Regions from separate parts of the Gordonia sp. GONU genome, predicted to be linked through region 2. Evidence: predicted binding sites of a transcription regulator. Region 2 holds the regulator's gene; the other holds the start of a gene.
What was found. The regulator HspR, encoded in region 2, represses chaperone genes until heat shock. The targets are predictions, from matches to a motif close to ANNTGAGTNNNNNNNACTCANNT.

Region 1 (10,917 bases), on a different contig from region 2:
TATCGGGTTCTGGCCGACGGCATAGCGGTCCTGCATCTGCTGTTCCTGCTGTATCTGACGTTCGGCGGGTTCATCGCCTGGCGGTGGCCACGCACCGTCGTGCTCCACCTCGCGGCCGTGGGGTGGGGACTCGCCTCGGTGGGCTTGGGGCTGTGGTGCCCGCTCACCGATGCCGAGAACTGGGCGCGGCATCGTGCCGGCGAAGCGGGGCTGCCCTCGACCGGGTTCATAGACCACTACCTGACCGGGGTGATCTACCCCGATTCTGCCCTCGGCCTGGTGCGCGGGTTGGTCGCTGCCGTGGTCGTTGCGTCGTGGGTGGGGCTGTGGTGGCGGGTCCGGACCCGTCCGCGCCGCCGCAGAGTCGCTGGTTCGCGGTAGAGGAGCCACCTGCAGCTAGCGCGTGTTCGGGCGAGGTGGCGATTCCGGGGGACTCGAGCCCGGCGGTAGCGCACGGCGAGGTCTCAGCAGGGGGAGCATCCACTCGTAGACGGTGTCGTCGTTGAGCAAGGTGAAGTGGTGGGCGCCGCCGATGTGGAACCCGTCGTCGACCTCGAATCCGAGGTGCCGCTTCCGATCTCGGCCACCGCCGCTGTTCGTCATCACCAATCCGTCGCCGACGATACAGCCGAATGGGTGATCGGGTCGTCGGGTCACGGTCGCCGTGACGTAGAGATGCCGCGCGCCCTTCATGAGCGGTGGGTAATCGACCGCGGGCTGTAGAAAGGCCTCCGGGTCGGTGTCGCGCCACTGCTCTTCGGTGACCGTCCCGTGGAACAGGTCGCGGACTCCGGCACTGCGCCGAGCGAGCAGCGCGCCGAATGGACGGCTGGTCGGCCACAGGCGCAGGGCCGCCGTCGCCCAGTGAACCCCTCGTGCCAGGGGCGCGCCGAGGTGCGGCGTACCGAGGCACACCGTCTGTCGAACCAGGTGGGGCCAATACGTATCGACGGCGGCGGCCTGATGGCACGCACTCCGGATCACCAGTCCGCCCATCGAGTGGCCGATGAGGGTCAGGTCGGTGACCGGCACCGGCCACGACAACAGCAGGTCGGCGAGCAACTGTGCGAGATCGCGGCCGTTGTCACTGATGTGTCGTCCCGAGTTGTACCGGATCATGACCTCGGTGCTGCCGAGGTCATCGGCCAGGCGTGCGCCGTAGGTGGGTCTGCCGCCGAGCTCCCACGCGAACTCGGTCTCCATGAGGCCGTGCAGGAACACCGTCAGGTGCCCGGTGGCCCGGGGGAAGGCGCCCGCCAGGTCCTCCGGGGTGATCGGAACGATCGCGCCGTCGACACGGACGGCGGTCTCCGGAGCCAGGGGTGACTGCTCGGCGGTCAGCTGATCCCCGATCAAACCGTCGAGGATGCCGATCGCCACGGCGCCGCGCTTGGTCTCGGACGGCACCCCACCGTGGCGGTCGGCGAGCGACTCGGCCAGGTCGCCGACCACATCGACGGACGAGACGATAGCGGAATAGGTGGACGTGCTGATGGCGTCGTGCATCATCTGGGCGGGACGGACCCGGGGACCCCAAGCGGCGCGCAGGCCGCCGAAGACGGTGTCGGCAATGGATGCGTGCACGGTTGCGATTCCTGTGACAGCTCTGCCCAGCTCGGTTCGGCCCAGGGCCGCGAGTGCGGGCATCTCGCGATCGCGAGGGTGATCTGCCGACATGAGTTCAGTGTACGTTTGTAAACTGATTCCGGGTGCAACGCGTACAGACGGAAGACGCAGTGGACGAAACCGGTTCGTTTCTCGGGGATCGTGCCTATCATCAGCGGGACGATCGACGGTCACGGCCCGGCGTGGCGCCGTTTCCTCGGTGTCGCCTGGCCACGGCGGGAGCACCGGTATGCAGTTGATGGACCCGATGGAGGCGGCCTTGATGAGCGCCGAGACGCTCGTCAACCCGATCCACGTCGCTGCGCTGATGATCTTCTCTCCGCCCGATGATGCGGGGCCGGGCTTTGTCGACGATCTCTATACGCAGGGACTCATCGCCACCGACGCGGTTGATCCGCGGCTGGCACGCCGCCCGCACATCGGCGTCGACACGCTGGGGCTGTGGACGTGGGAACAGGTCGAGGTCAATGTTGTCGATCATGTTCGGCGCCTACACCTCCCGCCTGGAGGCGACGATGCCGAACTGTGGCGTCTGATCGGCGATCTGCACGCGCAGGGGTTGTCACGATCCCGGCCGCTGTGGCAGGCGTACTTGATCGGTGGCCTGTCCGGCGGGCGGTTCGCGTTCTACATCAAGATCCATCACGCGCTGGTCGACGGGGTGGCCGGCATGCAGATGATCGCCGACTCCTTGAGTGGGGACCCGGACAGGCGCGACCTGAAACCCTTCTACGCCGCCAGCGTCCATTCTCCGCGGGTCGCGTCGCCGGCGAAACCGTCATCCGGGCCGCACCCGCTCACGGCCGTCCGGTCGGCCGCGGGTCTCGCGAAGTCGTCGCTGGGGTTTGCCCGAAGCGTCGTCGGTGGGCAGCGCGATCTGCTGGTCGGGGCGCTGCAAGGTAGGGTCGGCCTGCCGTTGAGTGCACCGTTCGTCCGGTTCAACGGCCGAGTGGGCCCGGACCGGGCGGTCGTCGGCGCCACCTTCGAGCTCAGTCGGGTACGGGCGATCCGCGTGGCAGCCGACGTCACCGTCAACGATGTGCTGACCGCGGTCATCTCCGGGGTGTTACGCGATTTGCTCGCCGAGCGGGGCGAACTCCCGAGGCGCTCGCTCGTCGGTCTGTGCCCGATCTCGGTGCGGGTGCTCGACGATCCGGGACAAACCGCGCGCAGCAACGCCTTCGGATTGGAAACATGCTCCCTGGCAACCGATGTCGACGATCCGGTGGAGCGGCTCGCGACGATCCACCGGGCCATGGACTTTGCGAAGAAACAGGTCGCAGCCCACGGCGGGGCTGCATCGCTGGCCTTGGTGGTGCCGAATGTCGCGCAGAGCGTCGTGACCGCGTTGCTGCCTTTCGGTCCCAAGCGGCGCACCGGATACAACCTGCCGATATCCACCCTCCGAGGTCCCGCTGAAGAGATGTACTACAACGGCGCCCGCCTGGACTCGCTGTTCCCGATCTCGACGGTGTTCGCCGGTCTGGGTCTCAACATCACCGTCTACTCGCACGGGGACAAGGTGTCGTTCGGCTGTGTCGCCGGCCGCGAGATGCTGCCAGACGTAGAACCGCTCATCCCGCTGGCGGAGCGTGTGCTGGCCGAACTCGAGACCGCTTACGGGCTCGCGTCGGGCTAGGTGCGGAATCGCGCGATGGTCCATTCCGTGATGGTGGCGCGGGCTTCGCCGCTTCTCGCGATCTTCGCAGGATCCCTGGCCGAAGACCCGGAAGCCGCCTACCAGGCTGCGCAGAGAGCGGGTCCCGATATGACGCAGTTCACATCTATATCGAAGCTGAGCGGAATGTACTCAACTTTGTTGGCGTTGCATCCTCCGTATGGCTCATACTTGAGCCTGTTGGACTAAAGAGAAAGGTGCACGCGAGTGGACAGCTTCACCCCCACCACGAAGACACAGCAGGCATTGAGCGCTGCTGTGCAGGCGGCGGCCAGTGCTGGCAACCCCGATGTGCGACCGGCCCACATCCTGGTGGCGTTGCTCGATCAGTCCGACGGCATCGCGTCGCCACTGCTCAAGGCAGTGGGCGTGGACCCGTCGAGCGTTCGTGCGCAGGCCCAGGGACTGGTCGATCGCATGCCGACGGTGGCCCAGGCCAGTGCGACGCCCCAGCTTTCCCGCGAATCGATCGCGGCCATCAGTGCAGCTCAGCAGCTGGCCGGTGAACTCGACGACGAGTACGTCTCGACCGAGCACGTCGTCGTCGGTCTGGCGACCGGTGACTCCGACGTCGCCAAGTTGCTGCACAACGCCGGCGCGACCCCGCAGGAGTTGCGGGACGCGTTCGTCGCCGTACGCGGCAGCGCCCGGGTCACCTCCGAGGACCCGGAGTCGACCTACCAGGCACTCGAGAAGTACTCGACCGACCTGACCGCGGCGGCCCGCGAAGGCAAGCTCGACCCGGTCATCGGGCGCGACACCGAGATCCGGCGTGTCGTGCAGGTGCTCAGCCGGCGGACCAAGAACAACCCGGTCCTCATCGGTGAGCCCGGCGTCGGCAAGACGGCGATCGTCGAGGGCCTGGCCCAGCGCATCGTCGCCGGCGACGTGCCGGAATCGCTGCGCGGCAAGACCGTCATCTCCCTCGACATGGGTTCGATGGTCGCCGGTGCCAAGTACCGCGGCGAATTCGAGGAGCGGCTCAAGGCCGTGCTCGACGAGATCAAGGGATCGGCCGGACAGGTCATCACCTTCATCGACGAGCTGCACACCATCGTCGGGGCCGGTGCGACCGGCGATTCCGCGATGGACGCCGGCAACATGATCAAGCCGATGCTCGCCCGTGGTGAGCTGCGGCTGGTCGGTGCCACGACCCTCGAGGAGTACCGCAAGTACATCGAGAAGGACGCCGCACTCGAGCGTCGCTTCCAGCAGGTGTACGTCGGCGAACCGTCGGTCGAGGACGCCATCGGTATCCTCCGCGGCCTCAAGGACCGGTATGAGGTGCACCACGGCGTGCGCATCACCGACTCCGCATTGGTCGCTGCGGCAACACTTTCCGACCGCTACATCACCTCGCGATTCCTCCCCGACAAGGCCATCGACCTCGTCGACGAGGCGGCGTCGCGGTTACGGATGGAGATCGACTCGCGCCCCGTCGAGATCGACGAGGTCGAGCGCATCGTCCGCCGGCTGGAGGTCGAAGAGGTTGCGCTGCAGAAGGAAACCGACGCGGCGTCGAAGGAGCGGCTCGAGAAGCTACGCGCCGAACTGGCCGACCAGAAGGAGAAGCTCAACGAGCTCTCCGCGCGGTGGCAGTCGGAGAAGACCGCGATCGACGCGGTACGCGACCTCAAGGAGGAGCTGGATCGTCTTCGCGGCGAGGCCGATCGCGCCGAGCGCGACGGTGACCTCGGGCGCGCGGCCGAGCTGCGGTACGGCCGAATCCCGGGCCTGGAGAAGGAACTCGAGGCCGCACTGGAGAAGACCGGCACCGATCCCGGCCAGGACGTGATGCTGCAGGAGGAGGTCGGACCCGACGACGTGGCGCAGGTCGTGTCGTCGTGGACCGGAATCCCGGCCGGACGCATGCTCGAAGGTGAGACCGCCAAGCTGCTGCGCATGGAAGACGAACTGGGGCAACGCGTCATCGGTCAGAAGGCCGCTGTCGAAGCCGTCTCCGACGCGGTGCGTCGTGCACGCGCCGGTGTCGCCGACCCGAACCGGCCGCTCGGCTCGTTCATGTTCCTCGGCCCCACCGGTGTCGGCAAGACCGAGCTGGCCAAGGCGCTCGCGGAGTTCCTGTTCGACGACGAGCGGGCGATGGTCCGCATCGACATGAGCGAGTACGGCGAGAAGCACAGCGTCGCAAGGCTCGTCGGTGCTCCCCCCGGCTATGTCGGGTACGAGGCCGGAGGTCAGCTGACCGAGGCCGTGCGTCGTCGCCCGTACACGGTGGTCCTGTTCGACGAGATCGAGAAGGCCCACCCGGACGTGTTCGACGTGCTGCTGCAGGTGCTCGACGAAGGCCGACTCACCGACGGCCAGGGACGGACGGTGGACTTCCGCAACACCATCCTGATCCTGACCTCGAACCTCGGCGCGGGTGGCGACAAGGATCAGGTCATGGCGGCGGTGCGCTCGGCGTTCAAGCCCGAGTTCATCAACCGGCTCGACGACGTGGTGATCTTCGATGCTCTCAGCCCCGAGGAGCTGGTGGCGATCGTCGACATCCAACTCGGACAGCTCAAGAAGCGGCTGGCCCAGCGTCGCCTCGACCTCGAGGTGTCGCCGAAGGCCAAGGAATGGCTCGGCGCACGTGGATTCGATCCGCTGTACGGTGCTCGTCCGCTGCGCCGGCTGGTGCAGCAGGCCATCGGTGACCAGCTCGCCAGGCAGTTGCTGAAGGGAGACATCCGCGACGGCGACATCGTTCCGGTGAACGTCAGTGCCGACGGGGAGTCGTTGGTGCTCGGCTGAGTTCAGATCTAGAGAGGGACCCACCCTTCGGGGTGGGTCCCTTTGTCGTGGTTCCAGTCGACGACTCCGATTACCTGGGCTTCGACGCGGCGCCTCGCTGCGCTCGGTGCCGGCTCAGCCGGCGGTGGGGCGCACGACCGCTCGGTGCCGGCTCAGCCGGCGGTGTGGGCGCACGACCGCTCGGTGCCGGCTCAGCCGGCGGTGGGGGGCACGACCGCTCGGTGCCGGCTCAGCCGGCGGTGTGGCGCACGACCGCTCGGTGCCGGCTCAGCCGGCGGTGGGGCGCACGACCTCTCGGTGCCCGGCGTCGAGGCGGCGGGTCCAACCCCGGGCGTCGAGGTGTTCGAGCAGTGGGATCATCACGCGTCTCGTCGTGGAGAGCGCCTGGCGGGCCTCGCTGGTCGTGAACGGCTGGTCGAGTGCGGCGAGGGTCCGCATGGCCAGCGCCGGCGCGGTCGGCAACAGCACCACGCCGTCGCGCAAGCGGAGGATGCGGCCGGTGCGCTCGGCAGCCGCGAGCTCCCTGGTCCCCAGGCCGAGCGCGGAGAGATCGTCCGCCTCGGGAGCGCGGAACGGCTGCTCGGCCAGACGGCGCTCGAGAGCGTTCATCGCTTCGTCGGCGTCACCGAGATCCGGGACATGGCCCGGGATCGAGAGATGGCCGTCGGACGACGTGAGTCCGGCGTCGGCGATCACCGTCGGCAACAGTGCTCCGTCAGGGAGATTCAGCAACGAAGGAACCCCTGACGTCGACAGGCCGGCGGACATGGGCTCACGCTCATGAACTCCGACGACCGCGTCGTGCAGGCGCCGGGCCCATGCCGCGCAGGTGGATTCGTCGACCCACCACTCGTCGATGACACGAACCCCCGGCGGTGGCGTCTCACCGTCGTGGACGAGGCCGAGCCGATGCAGATCCGGAACGCGCACGGCGCCACGTCGGGCAACCTCTTCCGCGGCGCCGCCGTCTTCACTCATCCCGGCCAGGACGGCGGTCCGGCGAGCTGAGTCGCCGCGGCGACGGAGCCCGGGCGGATCGGGGTGCAGGACGATCCCGCCACCGACGATGCGCTGACCGGGATTTCGCAACACGAGACGATCATCCCGGGACAGTGGCACGGCACGTGCGAATGTCAGGCGTGCGTGGTCGGAGTCGAAGCGGCGCAGGCGGGCTGTCAGTGCAGCGGTTCCGATGTGGACGACGAGGTGCTCGGGAGCATCGTCGAACGGGACGCCACCGACGCGGCGGATGTCTGCCTCGACCGACGAATGCCAGGCTCCCGGAGTGACGAGAGCGTCTCCACGCGCGAGGGTCTCGACGCCGACACCACGGAGATTGACGGCGACTCGGCTGACCGGCGCCGCGGTCGTGAGAGATGTTCCCTCGCTCTGCAATCCGCGGACATCGACCGACCGGTGCCCGTCGGGGCCCACCAGCTCCATGGTGTCACCGACCCCGATCGTGCCCGAAGGCAGCGTGCCGGTGACCACCGTGCCCGCCCCGGTGCGGGTGAAAACGCGGTCGATCCAGAGGCGGACGCGCCCCGACGTCGAAGGAGATGGCGTCTGCGCGAGGACCGTGTCGAGGGTGCGGCGCAGTTCATCGAGGCCACGCCCGGTGGGAGCGGAGGTCACGACCGCCGGCGCCTCGGCCAGTCCGGTCCGGGCCAACTCGGCACGGGCGGTGGCGATCACGTCATCGATGTGATTCTCCTCCGCGCGATCCGCACGCGAGATCACCAACAGCCCGTAGTCGACACCGAGCGCGGCGAGCGCGTCCCGGTGATCGTCGGACTGGGCACTCCAGCCCTCGTCGGCGGCGACGACGAACAGTACGACCGGCGCGGGACCGAGTCCGGCCAGCATGTTGGGGATGAACCGCTCGTGACCGGGGACATCGACGAAGGCGACATCTGCGCCCGATGGCAGTGTCGTCCAGGCGAATCCGAGGTCGATCGTCAGACCGCGGCGTCGTTCCTCCTCCCAGCGGTCCGGCTCGATACCGGTGAGTGCACGCACCAGCGTCGACTTGCCGTGGTCGACGTGCCCCGCGGTGGCCACCACGTACTTCGCGTGAGACCTCACTGATCGGCCAGCGCCTGCTTGATCGCGGCGAGGACCCTCGCATCGTCGGCCTCGGGGATGCAACGCAGGTCGACGAGGCAGGCGGACTCGTGTACGCGCGGCAGGACGGCGGGGTCGCCGAGCCGCAGCCGCTGCGCGGCGCCCACCGGAAGACGCACCGCCCACCCGGGTAGAGGTACACCCGGCGCGCCCCCGCCGCCGACCCGTCCGTCGTGTTCGACGACCGGGAAACCGGTTGCGGCGCCCAGACTCTCTGCTCGAACGCGGAGGCGGTCGGCGTCGGCATGGAGATACTCGTGGACCGGCGGCCGCGGACCGCCGACCGTCGCCTCCATCGCCGCAAGTGCCAGCTTGTCGGCGCGCACAGCGCGAGCCAGCGGGTGTTTGGCCAACCGCTGCACGAGTGCGGCGTCGCCGAGCAGGAGACCGGCCTGCGGTCCGCCGAGGAGTTTGTCGCCGCTGGCGATGACCAGGTCGGCGCCGGCGGTCAGCGCGGTGGTGGCATCCGGCTCGTCGGGGAGGAGGGGATCGGGCTGCAGGAGTCCGCTACCGATGTCGGCGATCACCGGCACGTCGTGGGCCCGGCCCAGGTCGCGCAGTTCGGTCAGCGAGGTCTCGCTGGTGAAACCCTCGACGCGGAAGTTGCTCGGATGCACCTTCAGGATGGCGCCGACGTCGTCCCCGGCAACCGCCTCGGCATAGTCGCGGAGATGGGTGCGATTGGTGGTGCCGACCTCGTGCAGGCGCGCGCCGGTGGACGCGATGAGCTCCGTGAGCCGGAATCCCGCGCCGATCTCGATCATCTCGCCACGACTGATGACCACTGCGCGTCCGGCGGCCAGCGCCGTCGTGGCGAGGACCAGAGCTGCCGCACCGTTGTTGACCATCAGGGCGTCGCCGGCCGCGGGACAGGCCTGCCACAGCGCGGCGCGGGTGGCCGCACCACGTTTGGATCGTTGACCGGTGTGCAGGTCGAGTTCCACGTCGACGTAGCCCGATGCGGCGACGACCGCTTCGAGTGCCGCTGCCGACAACGGGGCACGGCCGAGGTTGGTGTGAACCACCACGCCGGTGGCGTTGAGGACCGGCCGAGCCGACGAGACCCGGTGGGCGGTCAGTGCCTCGACGACGCGTCGCTCGACGTCGTTGGGCGGGATCACGCCCCGGCGTGCCGCCTCCTGCGCATCCCGGACGACCTCACGAACAGCTGTGTCACCCAGACGCTTTCGTGCCTCGGATACCGCCGGGAGGGCCAGCAGCGCGTCGGTGCGCGGGATGTGTCGGCGTGGGTCGGCGGCTTCGGGGGGCTTCGACACGGCTCCTCGCTACGCTCGGTGCCGGCTCAGCCGGCGGGTTTTCGCTTCGCTCGTTCGGTGCCGGCTCGGCCGGCGGGTTTCGCTTCGCTCGTTCGGTGCCGGCTCGGCCGGCGGTTTTTCACTACGGCCCGGTCGGCGGTTTCTGGCGGAGGCGGACGGGAATCGAACCCGCCAGGCCGAGATACTCGACCTCCTCGGTTTTGAAGACCGGGGGGCCCACCAGGACCCGTACGCCTCCGTGCGTCTTACAACCTATCGTGTGGGGTGTCCGGGCGCTGTCAGTCCTGCTGGTGCGGCCAGTTGCCCTCGGTGATCAGCTCTTCGAAATGACGGATGAGCTTCGGATTGAGATCGTCTTCGACGGCGCGTCGGAAGTTGTTGTCCCACTTGGCCAGCCATTCCTCATCGCGTTTCATCAGGAAGATCGGCCAGCCGTGGGTGATGTCGAGCTCGTCGAGGTACAGATCGGTCGACCCGTCCTCCCGCATGTACCAGTAGTCGTGGCCCGATTCCCAGAACGCCTGCAGCTCGCCGGCCGTGACGTAGTACTCGCCGTCTGCTTGCCTCATGTGCCCGATGGTAGCGACCGTCGGGCCCGGCACACGGAGAATCGGATCGGCGCTAGTGTCGGCAGGGTGACTGTCAGCAACGATGCCCCTGTCCGACTGACCGGTTACGCCCACGGTGGCGGTTGTGCGTGCAAGATCCCGCCGGGTGAACTCGAGGAGGCGGTCGCCGGGCTGACCGGCCAGGTCGGTGACGACATCATCGTCGGGCTCGACGACGGTGACGACGCCGCGGCGGTCCGTATCCGCGACGACCTCGCCGTGCTGTCCACCGCCGACTTCTTCACCCCGGTCGTCGACGACCCCTTCGAATGGGGCCGTATCGCCGCGGCCAACGCCCTCTCGGACATCTACGCGATGGGCGGGACGCCGGTGGTCGCGATCAACCTCGTCGGCTGGCCACGCGGTGTGCTGCCGATGGACCTGATGACCGAGGTGCTGAGGGGTGGTCTCGCCATCGGCGCCGAGGCCGGGTGCCCGGTCATCGGCGGGCACACCATCGACGACCCCGAACCCAAGTACGGCATGGCCGTCACCGGCGTCGCGGCACCGGAGAAGCTGCTGCGCAACGACGCCGCCGAACCCGGACTGCCCATCACCCTCACCAAACCGATCGGCGTCGGGCTCCTCAACAACCGGCACAAGCAGACCGGAGAGGTGTTCGACGAGGCGATCACGCTCATGACCACGCTGAACCGGAAGGCATCGGCAGCTGCCGTCGACGCCGGGGTCCGCGCGGCCACCGACGTCACCGGCTTCGGTTTGCTCGGTCATCTGCACAAGATGTGCCGTGCGTCGGGTGTCGGCGCGGTGCTCGACCGCAGCGCGGTCCCGGCGGTGAGCGGTGCCCGCGAGGCGCTCCGCGACGGCTACGTCTCGGGCGGCA
Region 2 (10,917 bases):
GAGCTCGTCATGGATCATCGCGGCGAGCGTGTGCCGCCCGTACGAGTCCTCGAACCACCGCATGAAGCGCGGGACCGACGCCAGATCCGTGGGATTGTCCTCACGTGGGACGAAAGTCCGCGCGTCGTCAACTGCCGCGCGTGCCCGGGCGTCACTCATCCCGCTGCGGACCAGTCGCGTCGACAGGTCCTTCTCGACATCCGGGTCCGAGTAACGAAAGGTGTTGAGTACGACGAACTGCCGATCGTCGACCTGGACCACCCGGACGCTGCCCTTGCCCGTGGGATCGTCGACTTCGAAACCCGAATGTGGCGCCACCCGCCACGGCACCCACCGGACATCCGTCTCGGCCTCTACCGACGTGACCTCGCCCATCTCGACCTCCCGAGTCCGACACCGCGACGGTAACCCCGTTCGACGGTGTGCGGGCGAGAAATCGGCTCGTCGGATACACAAGTGCAACCGGTCGTCGTCCTGCCCTCAGGACACCGGGTGCGACGTCCACTCGGCGACGACGTCGGTGTAGAACGCCATCCGTTCGCGCAAGGCTCCGGGGTCGATCCCGAATTCCTCGGGACCGTAACGATGTCTGCCCTTGCCGTGCCGCGGTTGCTCGGCGTTGTGCTCGATGAGCATCGACGAGATGTCGGGGGGTTCGACATCGGCCGCGGCATAGACCCGGCCGACGGTCTCCTCGGGTCGGGACACCAGGTCCTGGTAGTCGATGTCGAGGACGGTCGCCGATCCGGCTGCAGGGGAGTCGCGAAATTCGAGTGCCCGCCGGAACCACAACTCGGACTGCTGGATCTGGAACCGCCCGACGTCGTGCCCGTCGACGTCGTCGCTGTAGGTCGACCGGTATGTCGCGAACAGACTCGCGCCGGAGGCCACGGTTTCCACGATGTCGCGGTGAAGATGAACGATGCAGACTCCGGGATATGTCTGTGCGAGGTCGGCGAGTTCGGGAGTGTGGGCCGGTGCCTTCAGCAGCCAGCGTCGTCGGGAACCATCGTCGAGGATCTGCAGCATCGTGCGGTGCGCCGCGTACTCGCCGGCGAAGTCCTGCTCCGCCAGCCAGCGCGAGTAACTGTCGAGGCGCATCGTCGAGCTGAACGCCCAGTTGCGCATGGTCGTGCCCATTCCGAGCACGCACTCTTCGGGCAGTGCCGGCCCGGAATCGTGGACCGCGGCCATCGCCGGATTCAGCATGTGCAGTGGATTGGGCTCGGCGGCCTGGGTTTCGATCAGCTGCTCGCGCTCGTCCGGCGACAGCTGTGCAACCCGCCACGGGGCGTACAACTCCACCGGGCGTGGCGCGCGGAGACGGGGATCGCGGGCCATCAGCCGATACAGGAACGTCGTCCCGGTGCGCCAGCCCCCGATGATCACGATCGGCGGGAGCACATCACGCTCACTCACCGAGGGGTTCTCCCGCAGGGTCTTGTCGAAGATGGAGCGCGCCCGCAGCTTTCCGATCACCGCGTCCTGCGCATTCCGGACGCCGACGGCGTTCAACCGCCCGTCCTCGCCGGCCGATTCCAGGTACTGCTCCAGACCGGGACGCCACTGCGCCGGCTCGCCCAGACCCTCGACCCCGTGCTTCGCGGTGGCCCGTTCGACGATCGCATCGACCGCGCCGGCGCCCAGCCGATACCGATCGGGTCGTGCAGCGCGATCGGCTTCCGCTGCCGCATAGATGTTCTCGGCGACCGCTGTGCGCGGTGGCGGGGTCCAGGCGACCATCATTCACCTCGCAGTTCGTGGAGCTGCACCACCCGCACCGAGGGCAGGGGAGGGGTGTCCGTCGGTTGGAGAAAGCGCATGACGACGATGCCGAAGTCCCGTCCCTCGGAATCGATCCAGTCTCCGACACCGGGATCCTCGGCCGCGACGACGAAGCGGTAGCGACCGTCGACCACCGTGGCGGTGGCACCGGTGTACGACACCGGCCGGTACCGGAAGTCGAGGGAGTTCAGGAATCGGCTGTAGGCCAGGATGTTCCAGTATCGGCACTCGACGGTGTCGCCCTCGATGACCAGCGCCTGATCCGGTTGGAGCTGCCAGCCACCGCGGACGTAGTGGATGCCCGGTTCGGTGAACACCGCGCCCCCGGCCATCTCCGACCAGTGCCGCAGGGTGTTGGGCGGATCGAGATCGTCCTTCGTCGAGATCTCGAAGATCGTCGGCAGCATGGACGTCGTGGCCGCCAACGTGCCCAGCGCAGAAGCGAACCTGTCCGGATCGATCGACGGCGGAACCGGCGGTTCGACCACCGGTTCGATACTGCACCAGCCAAATTCGTCGTGTGCGACATCGCCGTGGAAGAACCTGACCCAGATCGCCCCGGAGCGTTCCGGGAGGTCCAGCCAGTCCCCGGCACCCGGCGCGGTACCGCCGACCACGATCTCGAAGCCGCCGTCGTCATCGAATCCGATGGCGTCGCTGTCGATGCGGGCTGTCGCCTCCGAGCCGATGCCGCCGGTCCGCTTGTAGACGGTGACCGACAGGTACGACGCATCCCCGCGGTTCCCGCGGATGCGGTAGGTGCGGTCCCCGCGGACCTCGGTGACCCAGTATTTGAAGTCGGGATTGTCCATCAGGAACTTGTGTCGCCACCCGTTGAACGGCACCAACTCGGGACGTTCACGGTCGGCTTCCAAGCGCGACAACTGATTCGACAGCCCGCGGACCAGTGCACGGAACCCGTCCGCCTGCTCGGCCGAATCGAGGTCGGCGGTGTCGGCCGCGAGCTTGTCGCCGGCGGTCCGGAGTGCGTCGACCAGGCCGTTCCACGCGGCGACCTCCGGCCGCGCCTCGTGGCTCATCGGCTCCTGGCTCACGGGAGTCGGACCCGGTCGTCGTGCCGGTAGTGGGGGCCCACGTCGTCGACGAGGATGCCCGGTTCGGCCTCGACCACCGCCGGGACGGCATCGAGCACGGCCCGCACCGACGCCGTCGTGATCGGGTTGGTGTGCCCGGACCCGATGCCGAACTCGAGTTGTGTCCGCATCTCGGCCGGTTCGCCGCTGATGACCAGCGTGTACGCGATCGGGCTGGTGAACCCGCCGAACGGCAGGTCATCGCCCCGGTACACGAGTTCGGCGCCGGGAGCGGAGCGAGCGGGCTGAGTGGGTACCGAAGCGAGATACCAGCATTCCTCGTTCGTGAAGAAGTGGTGGTCGCCGAGGTAGCCGCGATGAGTCAAATGCAGGGCCGCAGCGGTGCCCTTCCTGATGGTCGTCGCACCGACCTGGGCGTCACGTTCGGCGGGCAGTCCGCGCAATGAGGTCTCGACCCTGACCTCGGCACTGTCCGCGCCGTACAACGCGTGCGCGACGTTGCCGGTGAGGTCGCCGTAGTAGATGTCGCCGCCGCGCGCGACCGGGGACTCGGCGCTGAGGGAGTCCGGATCGGCGCCGAAACCCAGTGCTTCCAGGCCGCCCCACATCGACCCGGCCCGGGAGAAGTCGACGGCCTCCACCGATCGCACATGGCTGACCGACGACATCGCCTTGGCCATCGTCATCGCGACCCGTTCGACGATGAACGTCGGATGGACACCGGTCCCGTGCAGGGTGGCGCCGCCGGTGCGGCACGCCTCGAGCATGCGCTGCGGGGACTTGCGGAAGGGGCTGAGCCAGTTCGGCATCGACACGTTGTGATAGGCGGCGGTCGCCACGACGTTCTTCCCGGACTCGAGCAGATCGATGACGTCGTCGTCGAGCCCCTTGATCACCGCGGCCGGTGCCGGGGTGAGGACGACGCAGTCCACGTCGAGCTCCTTGAAGGCCTCGCGATCTCTGGTGGCGGCGATCCCGATCGGATCGGTGCGCACCAGCTCACCGATGTCCTTGCCGTCCTTCTTCGGGTTGTGCACCAGCGCACCGACGACCTCGAACGCCGGGTCGGCGACCGCGGCACGGATGACCGCGCCACCGACTTCGCCGGGACCCCACACGGCGATCCGATAGGGACGTATCGGAGCGGAGCCGGGTTCGGCGGTCGTCGGTCGGGGCAGCGTCATGTGCGGGTCCTCGGATTCGTCGAAGTGGAATCGCTTGCTTCCTGTTGAAATCTGCACGGTGGCGGCCGGTGTGTCAAGGACCACACGGCTTGAGCGAAATCCGCTCAACTTTTCCCGGCGGCGCGGGAACAAACCCCGTGGGACCCCCGTTACACACTTCGAGAAACCTGAGCGATCCAGACTCAAGTAGGTTTGACTCGCCGCTCCGAATTCAGTAGGACATGAGTCGGACGCACTGAAGTCCACCTCGCGCAGGGTTCGGACATCATCCCCGCGTCTCCGGCCGCGGGGGCACAAGGACTTGGGTGCACACCCACAAACTAGGAGGAAGCCAAACATGTCTCGTGCTGTTGGAATCGACCTCGGCACCACCAACTCCGTGGTTTCGGTGCTCGAGGGTGGCGAAGCTTCGGTCATCGCCAACGCCGAGGGCTCGCGGACCACGCCGTCCGTGGTCGCCTTCGCGCGTAACGGAGAAGTACTCGTCGGTCAGCCGGCCAAGAACCAGGCGGTCACCAACGTCGACCGCACCATCCGCTCGGTCAAGCGCCACATGGGTGAGGGCAACTGGACGATCGAGATCGACGACAAGAAGTACACCCCGCAGGAGATCAGCGCGCGCACGCTCATGAAGCTCAAGCGCGACGCCGAGGCGTACCTCGGTGAAGACGTCACCGACGCCGTGATCACCGTGCCCGCATACTTCAACGACGCCCAGCGTCAGGCCACCAAGGAAGCCGGCCAGATCGCCGGCCTCAACGTGCTCCGCATCGTCAACGAGCCCACCGCGGCCGCGCTGGCGTACGGACTCGACAAGGGTGAGAAGGAACAGACCATCCTGGTCTTCGACCTCGGTGGCGGCACCTTCGACGTCTCGCTGCTCGAGATCGGCGACGGTGTGGTCGAGGTCCGCGCGACCTCCGGTGACAACCACCTCGGTGGTGACGACTGGGATCAGCGCGTCGTCGACTGGCTCGTCGAGAAGTTCAAGTCCACCTCGGGCATCGACCTGACCAAGGACAAGATGGCTCTGCAGCGTCTGCGTGAGGCTGCCGAGAAGGCGAAGATCGAACTGTCGAGTTCGCAGAGCACCTCGATCAACCTGCCCTACATCACCGTCGACGCCGACAAGAACCCGCTGTTCCTCGACGAACAGCTCTCGCGCAGCGAGTTCCAGCGGATCACCTCTGATCTGCTCGAGCGCACCCGCGCCCCGTTCCAGGCCGTCATCAAGGATGCGGGCATCTCCGTCGGCGACATCGACCATGTCGTGCTCGTCGGTGGCTCGACCCGTATGCCGGCCGTCACCGATCTGGTGAAGGAACTGACCGGTGGCCGCGAGCCCAACAAGGGTGTCAACCCGGACGAGGTCGTCGCCGTGGGCGCCGCCCTGCAGGCCGGTGTTCTCCGCGGTGAGGTCAAGGACGTGCTGCTGCTCGACGTCACCCCGCTGTCCCTCGGCATCGAGACCAAGGGTGGCGTGATGCACAAGCTGATCGAGCGCAACACCACCATCCCGACCAAGCGGTCGGAGACCTACACCACGGCCGAGGACAACCAGCCGTCGGTGCAGATCCAGGTGTACCAGGGCGAGCGCGAGATCGCCTCGCACAACAAGCTGCTCGGCAGCTTCGAGCTGGGCGGCATCGCACCTGCGCCGCAGGGTGTCCCGCAGATCGAGGTGACCTTCGACATCGACGCCAACGGCATCGTGCACGTCACCGCGAAGGACAAGGGCACCGGCAAGGAGAACTCGATCCGCATCCAGGAGGGTTCCGGCCTGAGCAAGGACGAGATCGACCGCATGATCAAGGACGCGGAGGCTCACGCCGACGAGGATCGCAAGCGTCGTGAGGAGGCCGAGACCCGCAACCAGGCGGAGTCGCTGGTCCACCAGACCGAGAAGTTCCTCAAGGACAACGAGGACAAGGTCCCGGCCGACGTGAAGGAAAAGGTCGAGGCTGCGGTCGCCGACGCTAAGGAAGCGCTGAAGGGCACCGACTCGGCCGCGATCAAGACCGCGATCGAGAAGCTGTCGGAGGAGTCGCAGGCGCTCGGCCAGGCGATCTACGCCAACGCCGCTGCGGAATCCCCCAACGGTGAAGCCGGCGCAGCCGCCGACAGCGAGTCCGATGTCGTCGACGCCGAGGTCGTGGACGACGCCGACGCCAAGGAGAACAAGTGACCGCAGGATCCCATTCGACGAATGGGTCCGGCGAGGAGCCGGTGACGGTGACCGACCGTCGTCGCATCGACCCGGAAACGGGTGAGGTGCGCGACGAGCCGGCCGCCGGCCCCGGCCCGGCCGACGCCGAACCCGTCGTGGACGAGTCCGACAACGAACAGCCGGCCGATGCGACGTCGCCAGATGCGCGGGTCGCCGAACTGACGGCGGATCTGCAGCGGGAACGCGCGCAGTTCGCCAACTTCCGGCGACGCGCGGCCGAGGAGAAGCAGGGATCGGTTGCCTACGGCAAGCAGATCCTGATCGACAAGCTCCTGCCGGTTCTCGACGACCTCGACCGTGCCCGTGAGCACGGCGATCTCGAGAGCGGTCCGCTGCGGGCCGTCGCCGACAAGCTGGCCGGTGTGCTGAACACCGAGGGCCTCGAGGCCTTCGGTGCCCCGGGTGACGAGTTCAACCCTGAACTCCACGAGGCGGTTCAGCACGACGGCACCGGCGACCACCCCGTCATCGGCGCAGTGTATCGCTGCGGTTACCGGCTGGGCGAGAAGGTGATCCGTACCGCCATGGTGACGGTCACCGATCCGGAGCCCGCCGGCGACCCGACCGGTGCACAATAGATCGACCGTCTGTGGCCCTGGGGTGCGAGGAGCGAGAGCACGCGCCTCGCACCTCAGGGCTCTCTGGCGAGAGTACGAACACAACCGAAATATCAATCCAGACAACAAAAAGACTTTTGAGGAGGTGACGTCTGGTGGCTCCACAACGTGAGTGGTTGGAACACGACTTCTACAAGGACCTGGGCGTTGCTTCTGACGCTTCGGCTGAAGAGATCAAGAAGGCCTATCGCAAGCTCGCACGCGAGCTGCATCCGGATGCCAATCCCGGCGATTCCGCGGCCGAAGAGCGCTTCAAGCGGGTGTCCGAAGCCCACAGCGTGCTCAGTGATCCCGAGAAGCGCAAAGAGTACGACGAGACCCGGGCCATGTTCGCCGGCGGACGATTCCGCGGAGGCGGCAACGGATTCCCGGGTGGCTTCCCCGGCGGCGGTACGACCTACACGACCGGTGGCAACGACTTCGATCTCGGTGACCTGTTCGGCGGTGCCCAGACCAGCGGGGGAGGCGCCGGCGGTTTCGGGGACCTTTTCGAGGGTCTCTTCAACCGTGGCGGCGGAACCCAACGCACATCGACGGCCAGCCGTCCGCGTCGCGGTAAGGATCTCGAGACCGAGACCACGCTGTCCTTCAAGGACGCGGCCCTCGGTACGACGGTCCCGCTGCGGGTGACCAGCCCGTCCCCGTGCACGACCTGCCACGGTTCAGGCGCCAAGCCGGGCACCAGCCCGCGAGTGTGCCCCAACTGCAACGGCTCCGGTTTCGTCAGCCGAAACCAGGGCGCGTTCGGGTTCAGTGAACCCTGCCAGGACTGCCAGGGCACCGGTTCGCGGATCGACGACCCGTGCGGCGACTGCTCCGGCAGCGGCGTGAAGAATCGGACCCGCACCATCAACGTGCGCATTCCGGCGGGAGTCGAAGACGGTCAACGGATTCGGCTTGCCGGACAGGGTGAGGCCGGACGCCGCGGAGCGCCGTCGGGCGACCTGTACGTCGTCGTGCACGTGACCCCGCACAAGCAGTTCACGCGCAGCGGCAACGACCTTCGCGTGCAGTTGCCGGTGCGGATCTCCGAACTCGTTCTCGGCGCGACGGTCTCGGTACCGACCCTCGAGGGTTCGGTCGGGGTCAAGATCCCGCCGAACACGACCGACGGCCGGACGCTCCGCGTACGTGGCCGCGGCGTCCCCAAGCGGTCCGGCGGGGCAGGCGACCTGCTCGTCACCGTCAAGGTCGCGGTGCCGGACAAGCTCGACGACGCCGCGATCGAGGCGATGCGCGCCTACGATCAGGCCGAGCGGGCAAGCGGATTCGATCCACGGGCGAACTGGGGGCGATGAGTGATGGCCGGCCAGAAGAACTTCGACGCCGATGGCGCGACCTTCATGATCTCGGTGGCCGCCGAGCTCGCCGGCATGCACGCCCAGACCCTGCGCACCTATGACCGTCTGGGTCTGGTCACCCCGCAGCGGACGAGTGGGGGCGGTCGCCGTTACTCCTCCCGCGACGTCGAACTCCTGCGAGAGATCCAGCGTCTCTCGCAGGAAGAAGGCGTCAATCTCGCAGGTATCAAACGGATCATCGATCTGAGCAATCAGGTCGAGGCGCTCCAGCAGCGTATCCGTGAACTCTCCGACGAGGTTGCCACGTCGCGGAACCGTCGCGGCGGCGAGTTGGTCCCGGTGCCTCGGACGAATGCCCTGGTGGTGTGGCAGCCGCGGCGCAAGCGTTCCGTCGACTGAGCGAACCGACCGGCAGGGCCCGCGTACGTTGGATGTATGGCATCCGACACCGTCATCACCGTTGACACGGGCCCGCACCGCGTCTCCCGGCGCATCGTCGTCGATGCGCCGGTCGCCGACGTCTTCGCCCTCGTCGTCAACCCGCACCGGCATCACGAACTCGACGGGTCGGGAACGGTGCGCGACACACCCGTCAAGGGTCCGGAGAAGCTCACCCCCGGTGCGCGATTCAGTGTGGGGATGAAGCAGTTCGGCGTCCCGTACACCATCACGTCCACCGCGACCGACGTCGAGACCGACAAGGTCGTCGAATGGAAGCACCCCATGGGCCATCGCTGGCGCTGGGAACTGGTGTCCACGTCGCCGACGACCACCCAGGTCACCGAGACCTTCGATTACTCGACGCTCAAGATCCCGAAGATCATGGAACTGATCGGGTACGACAAGAAGAACGGTCAGGGTATCGAGGGCACGCTGCGCGCGCTCGCGAAGCGATTCGGCTGACCCTTGCCGCCCTCTTGCCGACACGGTGTCGGTAAGATGACGGCGACCATCAGACCCGAGTCCAGGAGCCGACGAATGTTCGTGATCACCAACCGCATCGATGTCACCGAGAACGCCGAGGCATTCGAGAAAGCGTTCTCGGAGTCGATGCGCAGCACGCTGAAGGGCGTCCCGGGCCTGCAGCGCGCGACACTGATGCGTCCGGAGGCCGACGGCCTGCCGTACGTGTCCACCATGGAATTCGACGCCAGGGAGGACTTCCTGGCGTGGCTGAAGTCGGACTCGTTCCGTGCGTCGCACTCCGACAAGCAGGCGCCGGGGATGCAGGCTCCGTCGGCCGTCGAACAGCACACCCTGATCGAGACATTCACCGCCTGATCACTTCGTCGCCGCCGGGCGACGACCACGACCGGAAGGGCGACACATGGAGTTCGAGGACGAGGCGTCGTCGTACGACGACGAACCGGCGGTCGTCCTCGGAGTCGTCGCCGCGCCCGGACAACCGATCGGACTCGCGCGCAAACTCGTCGACGCGGATCTGATCGAGCACGTGCAGACGACCTTCCCCGGAGCCCGATGGCATGTCGAGGTCGTGGAGGCGTCCGTGGTGCAGCCGCCCGCGACCGACGCCCAGATCGTCGACGCGGCGAGAGACGTTCTCCTCGAACGGGAATGGGACCTCGTGGTCTGCCTGACCGACCTGCCCCTGCACGTGGGACGCCGCCCCGTCGTCGCCCATGCCAACGCGGTGCACGGTGTTGCGGTCCTGTCGGTTCCCGCGCTCGGTCCGACCAGCCTGCGTCAGCGGACGCGCGGGACAGTGGTCGGTCTCCTCGCTCAGCTCCTCGGTGCCGACGCGGACGATCTCCGAGAGCATCAGAAGTCGCCGTCTCGTTCCCCGCTACGGCACCGCGTCCGCCAGCTCGGCACCGACACCGACGAGGAGAGCACCGCCTTCACCGCCCGGGTGCTGACCGGCAACCTCCGACTCCTCACCGGCATGGTCCGCGCCAATCGACCGTGGCGCCTCGCACTCGGGCTGACCCGTGCGCTCACGGGCGCCATCGCCGCCGGCGTGTTCGCACTGGTGACCGCCGACATCTGGCTGCTGGCCGACACCTTCGGATGGGTCCGGCTCACCGGCGTCGCCGTCGGGTCGATCGTCGCCATCACCGCCACCCTGATCATCGGCGCCAACCTGTGGGAGCGGGGATCGTCGCGGCAGTCGCGCGAACAGATAGTCCTGTTCAACACCGTCACGGTCATCACCGTCGTGCTGGGCGTCGCGGCCTTCTATGCCGCTCTGTTCGTACTCGCGACCGTCGGCGCCCTGTGCCTGGTGGTCCCGCAGGTTTTCGGCGATGCACTCGGCCACGATCCCGGGATCACCGACTACCTGGAGGTCGCGTGGCTGACGTGTTCGCTCGCCACGGTCGGCGGTGCGCTCGGTGCGGGGCTGGAGACCGACGAGGCGGTGCGCGACGCCGCGTACACCCAGCATCCGGCCGAGTCGGTCTGACGAGGTACTCCGCGACGGTCCGGCTGCCACAGATCGCGTAACAGCCGCTAGGCTTCATGGGCAAACGTCGATGTGGAGGTGACGATGACCCAAGATCCGGCGGGTGGGGGAATGCCCGGATCCGTGGTTCTCGGGATATCCGTCGTCGACGACCAGATCGCGTCCGTCGTGCGGGACGCCGACGGGCACATCCTGGCGAGCAACCTCGTCGACCTGCCGGATTCCTCGGCCCCCGCGGTCGAGGCCGCGATCATCGAACTCGTCGATTCGGTTCCGGTCGTGGTGGACCAGATCGGTGTCTCCGCCTCGCGCGAGGACGTCCGCAA

Region 1: a site for HspR is predicted at 3,420-3,442, ahead of clpB (ATP-dependent chaperone ClpB). Genes of this name have one in related genera too.

The regions. Positions count from the first base shown of each region.
Region 1 covers NZ_JANRHB010000002.1:246,120-257,036, reverse strand. The annotation lists gene NWF34_RS03115 (DUF2784 domain-containing protein) at 1-381, shown strand, start outside; gene NWF34_RS03110 (hypothetical protein) at 397-1,677, opposite strand; gene NWF34_RS03105 (wax ester/triacylglycerol synthase family O-acyltransferase) at 1,856-3,265, shown strand; gene clpB (ATP-dependent chaperone ClpB) at 3,512-6,064, shown strand; gene selB (selenocysteine-specific translation elongation factor) at 6,332-8,149, opposite strand; gene selA (L-seryl-tRNA(Sec) selenium transferase) at 8,146-9,465, opposite strand; tRNA gene NWF34_RS03085 (tRNA-Sec) at 9,609-9,703, opposite strand; gene NWF34_RS03080 (hypothetical protein) at 9,744-10,034, opposite strand; gene selD (selenide, water dikinase SelD) at 10,101-10,917, shown strand, end outside.
Region 2 covers NZ_JANRHB010000052.1:9,240-20,156, forward strand. The annotation lists gene NWF34_RS24360 (DUF1353 domain-containing protein) at 1-375, opposite strand, end outside; gene NWF34_RS24365 (sulfotransferase) at 481-1,743, opposite strand; gene NWF34_RS24370 (DUF1214 domain-containing protein) at 1,743-2,825, opposite strand; gene NWF34_RS24375 (hypothetical protein) at 2,837-4,024, opposite strand; gene dnaK (molecular chaperone DnaK) at 4,362-6,209, shown strand; gene grpE (nucleotide exchange factor GrpE) at 6,206-6,829, shown strand; gene dnaJ (molecular chaperone DnaJ) at 6,964-8,166, shown strand; gene NWF34_RS24395 (heat shock protein transcriptional repressor HspR) at 8,170-8,568, shown strand; gene NWF34_RS24400 (SRPBCC family protein) at 8,605-9,072, shown strand; gene NWF34_RS24405 (antibiotic biosynthesis monooxygenase) at 9,148-9,450, shown strand; gene NWF34_RS24410 (hypothetical protein) at 9,497-10,591, shown strand; partial or broken gene NWF34_RS24415 (hypothetical protein) at 10,676-10,917, shown strand, end outside.